DNA from 2 places in the Silvania sp. genome. Region 1 is predicted to be linked to the other one. Evidence: predicted binding sites of a transcription regulator. Region 1 holds the regulator's gene; the other holds the start of a gene.
What was found. The regulator Fur, encoded in region 1, represses iron uptake genes when iron is present. The targets are predictions, from matches to a motif close to ATAATAATGAGAACNACTATCAA.

Region 1 (5,162 bases):
CGCACATGCGCTGCCGATTGAAATCCGTCTGTACGATCGCCTGTTCAGCGTGCCAAACCCGGGTGCGGCAGACAATTTCCTCGACACCATTAACCTGGAGTCGCTGGTCATTAAGCAAGGTTTTGCTGAGCCGTCCCTGAAAGCGGCCGTTGCCGGTAAAGCGTATCAGTTTGAGCGCGAAGGCTATTTCTGCCTCGACAGCCGCTATGCCACTGCGGACAAACTGGTGTTTAACCGTACCGTCGGTCTGCGCGATACCTGGGCAAAGGTCGGCGAATAACCGATACCCCCCTGAGCGCCGCGTAATGCGGCGTTTTTTTTGCTTATCAATCAAGTCATTGCTGGTGTTAATCTTCGCGATGCGAATTAATTGCATTTCCCTCCGCTGTTAGCCTTCTCCCCCTTGCTTCAAATTAATCCCATTCTGTCGCGAATTAATGCAACCACTAAAAATAACTGGCTAATTTTGAAGATTATTTTAATTGATTATTCTGTCGCGCGGGCGTTGTTACAAATGGCAACCAAATATGTGCACTTCGTCATAATCCTGACTTTTGATCGCTAAAAAGGATTGATAATTCGCGTCGCGAAAAATAGTCTACAGGCAGTAGATGTAAATGAGTATTTCTGCTTACGTCGACTTTTTAACTTTTGTTTTTTCGCCGTTTAAGGCGCTTTTAATACGTCAAAGAGGATTAACTATGCGTACGTTTAGTGGCAAACGTAGTGCGCTTGCGCTGGCTATTGCCGGTGTGACAGCAATGTCTGGTTGGATGGTCTCTCCAAAGGCTCAGGCCGAAGGTTTTGTCGATGATTCAACCCTGACGGGCGGTGTCTATTACTGGCAGCGTGAACGTGACCGTAAAGACGTTGAATCAGACAAATACAAAACTAACCTCGCTCACTCCACCTGGAACGCCAACCTTGATTTCCAGTCCGGCTATGCAGCGGACATGTTCGGTCTTGATCTGGCCGCCTTCACCGCGATTGAAATGGCGGAAAACGGCGACAGCGGACACCCGAACGAAATTGCATTCTCCTCCAGCAACAAAGCCTACAAAGAGGACTGGTCCGGCGATAAGAGCGGGATCAGCCTGTACAAAGCGGCAGCCAAATTTAAATACGGTCCGGCCTGGGCGCGCGGTGGCTGGCTTCAGCCTACTGGTCAAACCTTATTAGCGCCGCACTGGAGCTTTATGCCGGGTACATACCAGGGCGCTGAAGCCGGGGCGAACTTTGACTACGGCGATAGCGGGGCGTTGAGTTTCTCCTACATGTGGACCAACGAGTACAAAGCGCCGTGGCACCTCGAGATGGACAAGTTCTATCAAAACGACAGAAAGACCCGCGTCGACTATCTCCACTCCCTTGGTGCGAAATACGATTTCAAAAACAACCTGATTCTGGAAGCGGCATTCGGTCAGGCTGAAGGCTATATTGATCAGTATTTTGCCAAAGCCAGTTATAAGATGGATGTGGTGGGCGGCCCGCTGTCGACCAGCTATCAGTTCTACGGCACCCGTGATAAAGCCAACGACAGCACCGTCAATGATATCTACGACGGCACCGCCTGGCTGCAGGCGCTGACCCTGGGCTACAAAGTCGGGCAGGTGGATTTACGCCTGGAGGGGACTTACGTCAAAGCCGAAGGACAGCAAGGCTACTTCCTGCAGCGTATGACCCCAACCTATGCCTCTTCCAACGGTCGTCTGGATGTCTGGTGGGATAACCGCTCCGACTTTAACGCCAACGGCGAAAAAGCGGTCTTCTTTGGTGCGATGTACGATCTGAGCAACTGGAACATGGCAGGCTGGAGCGTCGGTGGCTCGTATGTCTACGCCTGGGATGCGAAGCCAGCGGACTGGTTTATCAACAGCGCGGGCCAGCGCGAAAACAACCCGTCCAACAACATCAAAGAGTCAGCCTATAGCCTGGATGCGATCTACGTCCTGCAGGACGGTCGTGCGAAAGGCACTATGTTCAAGCTGCACTTCACCCAGTACGACAATCACTCCAGTATCCCAAGCTACGGCGGCGGTTACGGCAACATCTTCCAGGATGAGCGCGACGTGAAGTTTATGGTTATCGCCCCATTCACTATCTTCTGATGATGCTTCCGGCGGGGTTACACCCGCCGAAACGGAGACCGCTATGTTGAAAAAAATCCTGTTTGTCGCGGTATTTGCCGCCGGGCTTACCGCCTGCGCAGAGCCGCAGACCCAGAAAGAAGATTCACGTCTGAAAGAGGCTTATAGCGCCTGTATTAATACCGCAGAGGGATCGCCGGAGAAGATCGAAGCCTGCCAAAGCGTGCTGAACGTGCTTAAGCAAGAGAAAGCGCACGAGCAGTTTGCGACCCAGGAAACGATAAGAGTGGCTGATTATCAGGCCTGTATTCAGGCGCGCAAAACCGGAAACGATCAGGAAGTGACGAAGCGTTGCGACCAAATCTGGAAGGAAATTCGCAGTAATAACAGCAAGTAATCAGCTGTTATTAGGCCCGGTATGCGTCAGCGCTACCGGGTTTTTTTTGCATAAAAAAAGCCAACCGTCAGGTTGGCTTAGCGTGTGCGGATGAATTATTTCGCGTCGTGCGCGTGGTCATCTGCAGTGCAGTCGCCTTCAGCGCAGTGGCCGTACAGGTAAAGACTGTGGTTGGTCAGACGAATGCCGTGACGTGCAGCAATTTCACGCTGACGGGATTCAATAGAGTCGTCGCTGAATTCGATCACTTTGCCGCAATCCAGGCAAATCAGGTGATCGTGATGATGCTGCTGCGTCAGTTCGAAAACGGATTTACCGCCTTCGAAGTTATGGCGTGTAACGATGCCAGCGTCGTCAAACTGGTTCAGTACACGGTACACCGTGGCCAGACCAATCTCTTCGCCCATGTCGATCAGACGCTTGTATAAGTCTTCCGCACTGACATGATGGTTATCCGGACCCTGAAGCACTTCCAGAATTTTTAACCGTGGAAGCGTGACTTTCAGTCCGGCCTTCTTTAATGCGGTATTGTTGTCAGTCATGCGGAATCTGTCCTGTTGCTAAACGATTCACTTCTATAGAAGAAGTGACAGAAAGTGCACCTGAGAGAATGCGTCTCATTATAGAACTGCCATGGCTGAATGAAAACTGCAAGTCTCAAGCAAAGTATGCTTATAAAAACGTGGTACCGCCAACAAACTTGTTACAGGGTGACCCGTTTAATCCTGGTTGATTGTACAGGTATGACAGCAAAAGTTAAAAATTTGTAGCAATTATTTTGATTGATAATACCTATCAATGCGGCGTAACTACAGGTTACGCCGCCACAACATCAGGCGTTGAGGATGTCGTCGAGGTGCAGCTCTTCGCGGATCTGCTTAACCCATTTGTCCACGCGCTCTGCGGTCAGCTCCGGCTGGCGGTCTTCGTCGATAGCCAGTCCCACAAAGTTGTCATCATCAGCCAGACCTTTAGAGGCTTCGAAGTGATAGCCTGCAGTTGGCCAGTGGCCCACGATCACTGCGCCACGCGGCTCAATGATGTCGCGAATGGTGCCCAGCGCATCGCAGAAGTACTCTGCGTAGTCTTCCTGGTCGCCACAGCCGAACAGGGCTACCAGTTTGCCATTGAAGTCGATCTCTTCCAGAGACGGGAAGAAGTCGTCCCAGTCGCACTGCGCTTCACCGTAGTACCAGGTTGGGATGCCCAGCAGCAAGATATCGTAACCTGCGATGTCTTCTTTGCTGCTTTTCGCAATGTCATGCACATCGGCAACGTCTTTACCAAGCTGTTTTTGAATGTTTTTCGCGATGTTTTCGGTGTTACCGGTGTCGCTGCCGAAAAAAATGCCGATGATTGCCATGAGTAAAATAACCTCTTGAAACTTAATAGTATGGTGGCGCAATTTAGCCACGGATAAGGGCAATCATAGCAGAACAGAGAAGCCTGCGGAAACTGCTATCGCGCAGGACTGCACTCTGTGCTACATGAAAGCAACAAGGAGGGGAGTTTTCTGACTTACGCTTTGTCGTGCCATTTCTCGAGCTGCAGGATCAGCATCTCTTCAATAAGCTCACTGCGGCTGATGTCGCGGGCATTTGCCAGCTCGTTCAGCGCATCGACGGCGTCCGCATTGAGTTTCAGCTCGACGCGTTTAAGCCCACGACTTTTATCGCGTTTGAGCTGATTGCGCTTATTAATGCGCAGCTGTTCATCACGCGAATGCGGATTGGTTTTCGGTCGTCCCGGGCGCCGCTCATTCGCGAACAGATCTATTGTTGTGCGGTCCGTGTTTTCTTTGGCCATGATTCTGAGACTTCGGGGGAAACAAGACGCCCTGCTAAAGCCCGGGCGATAAGCGCGCCATCATACATCAGCGAAATCGGCACGCCAACGACTGGTGGCCCGCAGGCGACCAGTCGCTCTCTTTTTAATCAATTTTCGATGTCGGCGAGGTAACGGCGGATGGCACGCAGCACGGCATCGGGTTTTTCGGCATGCACCCAGTGCCCGGCACCGGCAATCACATGCGCCCGCGCCCGCGGGAATTGCGCCAGCAGCGCGTCCCGATACGCTTCGGTGACGTAGGGCGAATTGCCGCCGGGAATAAACAGCGCCGGGTGCGACCAGGCCGGCACCGGCTGCCAGCCAACGATGTTGCTGTACTGATCCCACAGCGCAGGCACGTTAAAGCGCCACTCACCGTCCACGAAGGATTTCAGCAGAAACTGCACCACACCTTCTTCATCAAGGTGCTCACGCATCACCGTGGCGGCCTGCTGGCGGGTGCTGACCCCGGCCTCTGTAACGGCATTAATCGCGGCGAAAATCTCATCGTGGCGGCGCACGGCATAATCCACCGGGGCCACGTCGATCACCACCAGACCGTCAATACGTTCAGGTGCAAGCGCGGTCAGCGCCATCACCGCTTTACCGCCCATGGAGTGGCCGACAAGCGTCGCCTTTTCAATATTGTGGGCGTCCAGCGTATCGAGCAGATCCTGAGCCATATCGGCATAGGTCATCTGTGCCGAGCGCGGGGACTGACCATGGTTACGCATATCCACCTGCAGGAGAGCGTGGTCCGTCACCAGATCCCGTGCCAGCACGCCGAGGTTGTCCAGGCTGCCAAACAGGCCATGAACCAGCACGATGGGAGAATTATTGTGCGGCGATTG
Region 2 (5,162 bases), on a different contig from region 1:
CCTTATTTTGTTATCCAAGCGGCAGAGCCATGATGATGGCGTCTTCACGTCCTTCTGCGGTGGGGTAATAATTGCGGCGAAGGGTCGCTTGATTAAAGCCCAGGCTTTCATAGAGTTTGATCGCCGCAGTGTTTGAAGCCCGCACTTCCAGCCACAGGGTGAAAACGTCCCGGGCTTCCAGCTCGCAAATTAAATGTTCCAGCAGTTCCCTGCCCAGCCCACGACGCTGGAAAGCCGGATCGACGGCAATGTTAAACAGCGTGGCCTCATCAAGCACCACCTGGGTGATAGCGAATGCGGCAAGCTGGCTGTCGACATCAAGGCGATAGTTCAGATAACGCTCGCCCTGGTTGCTGGCAAAGGTTTTTTCACTCCACGGAAAAGCGTGGGCGCGTTTTTCGATGTCAAAAGCCTGGGCTAAATCAGTCGTCGTGAGGGAAGAAATTGTGTTCATGTTCGCAGATTTGTTGCCACAGCGCGCGACGTGCCGCCGGGTTTACTTTAAGTTCGTCCAGCACCGGAGTGGTCAGCGTGCCACCCTCCAGTGCCATGTCTTCTGCTACACCAAGCTGCCAGCTGTTGCATCGGCTGCCTTGCGGGAGCATCGCGACGCGGTCTGGCGTCAGTTGCAGCACCTGATCGGTGTCCACGTTCAGGGCACGGAGCACGTCAGTAATCACCGGTTCGCTCAGGGCCGGCAGGCTCTGCGCCACCATCACCAGACGGATGTGCGCGGGAAGCGAGATGGCGATTTCGCCCTGTAAGGCCGCCGGGCGACGCAACGCCCACTGGGTGATGCCCAGCTGCTGTAATTGCCTGTCTCGTCGGGATGCCATTACCAAAACTCCTGTCTGTCAGGCGCGTAAATATACCAAACTCGTCGAATCTGCGCCAACAAACAACTATAATCCGTCCCCTTATTCCTTGAGGAGTTTTTCATGTCTGCATTTACCCCGGCAAGTGAAGTCTTGCTGCGCCACAGTGATGATTTCGAACAAAGCCGTATTCTGTTTGCCGGAGATATGCAGGATGACCTGCCTGCTCGTTTCGACTGCGCCGACAGCCGCGCGCATACCCAGCAATTCCACCACTGGCAGCTGCTGAGCCGTCAGATGGAAGAGCGCGTCCGCTACAGCCTGGTGGCGGAAGAGAGCGATGTGGCTGACTGCGATACGCTGATCTACTACTGGCCTAAGAACAAGCCAGAAGCCCAGTTCCAGCTGATGAACCTGCTCTCGCTGCTGCCGGTGGGCTGCGATATTTTCGTGGTCGGAGAAAACCGCAGCGGCGTGCGCAGTGCCGAGCAGATGCTGGCGGAGTACGCCACGTTGAACAAAATCGACAGCGCGCGTCGCTGCGGCCTGTATCACGGTCGTCTGGACAAGAAGCCCGCGTTTGATGCAGAAAAATACTGGGGCGAATATCAGCTCGATGACCTGACCATTAAAACCCTGCCGGGCGTCTTCAGCCGTGATGGTCTCGATGTGGGCAGCCAGCTGCTGCTCTCCACCTTTACGCCGCACACCAAAGGCAAAGTGCTGGACGTAGGCTGCGGCGCGGGCGTGCTGTCCGTCGCGCTTGCCAGCCACTCGCCAAAAGTGCGTTTGACCCTGACTGACGTCAGCGCCCCGGCAATCGAAGCCAGCCGCGCTACGCTTGCCGCAAACGGCATCGAAGCCGAGGTATTTGCCTCTAACGTCTTGTCCGAAGTGACCGGTCGCTTCGATATGATTATCTCCAACCCACCGTTCCATGACGGGATGGAAACCAGCCTCGAAGCCGCACAGACCTTGATCCGCACCTCGGTTCGTCATCTGAACAGCGGCGGCGAGCTGCGCATCGTGGCCAACGCCTTCCTGCCGTATCCAAAAGTGCTGGATGAAATCTTCGGCTTCCACGAAGTGCTGGCGCAGACGGGCCGCTTTAAAATTTACCGCGCAATCATGACCCGTCAGGCGAAGAAGTAACCTTTGACGTCAACAAATCGGCCTGATGGATAAATCAGGCCGAATTTGCAGCAATCACAACATCCCGCTCATTTATCTGTTGACGAAAATCTGAAACTCTCTAGAATGCGCCTCCGTGGTTACGATACTTTTTTGGGTATCGATGGTATGCGAAGGTGGCGGAATTGGTAGACGCGCTAGCTTCAGGTGTTAGTGTCCTTAGGATGTGGGGGTTCGAGTCCCCCCCCTCGCACCAATAACCATGTAGTAAATGATATCGCTTGCACTGGGCGAAGGTGGCGGAATTGGTAGACGCGCTAGCTTCAGGTGTTAGTGTCCTTAGGATGTGGGGGTTCGAGTCCCCCCCCTCGCACCAACGAGGCGATATCAAAAAATAAGATGACTGTGCGAAGGTGGCGGAATTGGTAGACGCGCTAGCTTCAGGTGTTAGTGTCCTTAGGATGTGGGGGTTCGAGTCCCCCCCCTCGCACCAATTATCTTATCTCTCTCCCGATGTTCCCTTCTGAATTTCTTTATTTCAAACTCATTGCAATCACCCACATGCCCGCAACCAGCGCGACGCACGATGGTAGCAACACAAAATGCCGCAGCTGTTTATGCCAGATCATGGCGGATGAAATCAGCAAGCCCGAGACGATAATCACTTTCCAGACCATCAGCGAAAGATCGGTATACGCCAGGCCGGTAATCATCGCTCCCGGCAGTAACACTCCCCACCCACTCCCCAACGCTCTGCTCAGCATAATATCTCTCTCGTTTCGATAATGATAACCAATATCATATGACATAATTTCTCATCTGTCAGCCTGCCAGCAGATTGTGTAAAAAATCTTGCGATTGGCGCGGCCTATAGTTAGGATTGGCAATCATTATCATTTAGATTTCTATCCAGTCCGCTTATGGCCATACGTTCCGCACAAGCCGTTGACAGTCTTATCTGGCACACCCGTCTTCCGTCCGGGCCTTCTGCGCTCGCGGATGCGATGCGTGACGCGATCACCGAGACCCGTGCGCACCTGCTGGATTTCATTAAGCTGGACGAACCCCATCCTCATACCGCCCTGACGCTGGCCCAATGGCGACGTCCGAGCGAATTGCAGTCGCTGCTGGCTATCTACTCCGATCATATCTATCGCAACCAGCCGACCCTGACGCGGGAAAATAAGCCGCTGCTGTCGCTGTGGGCGCAATGGTATATCGGGCTGCTGGTGCCACCGCTGATGCTGACGCTGCTCACGCAGGATGTTGCGCTGGATGTCTCTCCGGAACATTTCCACGTTGAGTTTCACGAAACCGGGCGCGCCGCCTGCTTCTGGATTGACGTGCATGAAGATCGCCAGACAACGGTACTCTCAGCGCAACAGCGGATGGACGTGCTGATTACCCGTGCGCTGATCCCGGTGATCGAGGCGCTGGAAGAGACGGGTGAGATCAACGGCAAACTTATCTGGAGCAATACCGGCTATTTAATTCACTGGTATCTGAACGAGATGAAACCGCTGCTGGGTGATGAGAAAGTGGAAGCGCTGCGCCAGGCATTTTTCTTTGCCCGCCAGCTGTCGGATGGCCAGGACAACCCGCTTTTCCGCACCGTGGTACCGCGTGACGGGCTGCTGGTTCGCCGTACCTGCTGTCAGCGCTATCGCCTGCCAGATGTACAGCAGTGCGGTGACTGCACGCTGAAATAGTTTCATGAATGGTGAGTGCGGTCTGGTGCCCTCACCCTCTCCCTCTCCCTCTCCCTCTCCCACCGGGAGAGGGTACACACATTTAAAACGGCAACCTTTTGGTTGCCGTTTTGCTTTTATTACGCCACCTGCTGACTCTCTTCTTCTGCCCGCTGTGCCTCTTCCGCTTCCTGCTCCAGCAACTGCTTCTCGTACACTTTAAAGAACGGGTAGTAGATGATGGCAGAAACCAGCGCTAACAGCACAACAAGTACCGCCGCGCGGAAATCCCAGCCCAGCGCCCACGCCGCACCCACGGGTGCCGGTGCGGTCCAGGGTACGACGGAAATCACACGACCAATCAGATCCAGCTTCATCGCCGCCCACGCCAGCACCGCATTCACCATCGGTGCCAGCAGGAACGGAATGAAGAACACCGGGTTCATTACGATTGGCGTACCGAAGATCACCGGTTCGTTGATATTGAAGATACTCGGCACAACGCTCAGACGGCCAATCGAACGCAGGTGCGCTGACCGGCTGCGCAGATAGCAGAACACCAGCCCCATCGTTGCCCCGGAACCGCCAATGACGATAAAGAACGTCCAGAACGCTTCCATGAAGATATGCGGCAGCGGCGCGCTCTGTGCCAGCGCCGTCTGGTTCATCCCCAGGTTGGTGAGCCAGAACATCTGCAGCATACCGGAGACAATCGCCGCCCCGTGGATCCCCGCAAACCACAGCAGGTGACCAATCAGCACCGCCAGCAGAATGGCAGGCAGTGAGTCAGCCGCGGAAACCAGCGGTTTAAAGATCGCCATAATCGCCTGCGGGATCAGCATGCCAAACTCAGACTGAATAAACAGGCTCAGCGGATACAGCGTGAGCACTACCACCAGCACCGGGATCAGCAGGTCGAAGGAGTTCTTGATCATCGGCGGCACCTGCTCAGGCAGGCGAATACCAATGTTGTGCGCTTTCAGAAAACGCATCATCTCCACACAGTAGATCGCCACCAGAATTGCGGTGAAGATCCCCGTACCACCCAGGCTATCAACCGGCAAGGTGCCTTTGGTTTTGGGTGCCGCCACCAGCAGAAACGCCATCAGCGACAGCATGGCGCACATGAAGGGATCGAGCTGATGCGACTTAACGTAATGCTTGCCCAGGTTGTAGGCGATCGCCGCGCAGATGTAGAGGGACATCACGCCCATCGTCATATCAAACGGGGTCAGGATCTGGCCCTCAAACTGCTTCGCCATGTCCAGCCAGGCCCGGGCAAAACCCCAGGTGGTCTCCGGCGAAAACGGCGGATAGGCAAACACCAGCAAGAACGAGCCGACAATCATAAACGGCATCGCAGAGATAAAGCCGTCGCGGATCGCCATGACGTGACGTTGGGAAGAGATACGTCCGGCAATAGGGCTGACATAATTTTCGACAAAACGGAATATCAGGTTAAACGCAGCATGGTTGGTAGACATAACGGCTCTCCTCTCAGACGATCGTTTCGGGCGCTGTCACGCCG

Region 2: the regulator Fur is predicted to act here: its motif matches at 2,726-2,748, upstream of fhuF (siderophore-iron reductase FhuF).

Annotation. Positions count from the first base shown of each region.
Region 1 is NZ_JBOGBT010000109.1:23,739-28,900, reverse strand. It holds gene glnS (glutamine--tRNA ligase) at 1-280, shown strand, start outside; gene chiP (chitoporin ChiP) at 702-2,108, shown strand; gene chiQ (ChiQ/YbfN family lipoprotein) at 2,155-2,484, shown strand; gene fur (ferric iron uptake transcriptional regulator) at 2,580-3,026, opposite strand; gene fldA (flavodoxin FldA) at 3,317-3,847, opposite strand; gene ybfE (LexA regulated protein) at 4,003-4,290, opposite strand; gene ybfF (esterase) at 4,419-5,162, opposite strand, start outside.
Region 2 is NZ_JBOGBT010000094.1:46,435-51,596, forward strand. It holds gene rimI (ribosomal protein S18-alanine N-acetyltransferase) at 11-454, opposite strand; gene ACRDD5_RS18240 (DNA polymerase III subunit psi) at 423-836, opposite strand; gene rsmC (16S rRNA (guanine(1207)-N(2))-methyltransferase RsmC) at 939-1,967, shown strand; tRNA gene ACRDD5_RS18250 (tRNA-Leu) at 2,117-2,202, shown strand; tRNA gene ACRDD5_RS18255 (tRNA-Leu) at 2,237-2,322, shown strand; tRNA gene ACRDD5_RS18260 (tRNA-Leu) at 2,354-2,439, shown strand; gene ACRDD5_RS18265 (DUF1435 domain-containing protein) at 2,480-2,710, opposite strand; gene fhuF (siderophore-iron reductase FhuF) at 2,867-3,655, shown strand; gene ACRDD5_RS18275 (PTS sugar transporter subunit IIC) at 3,775-5,118, opposite strand.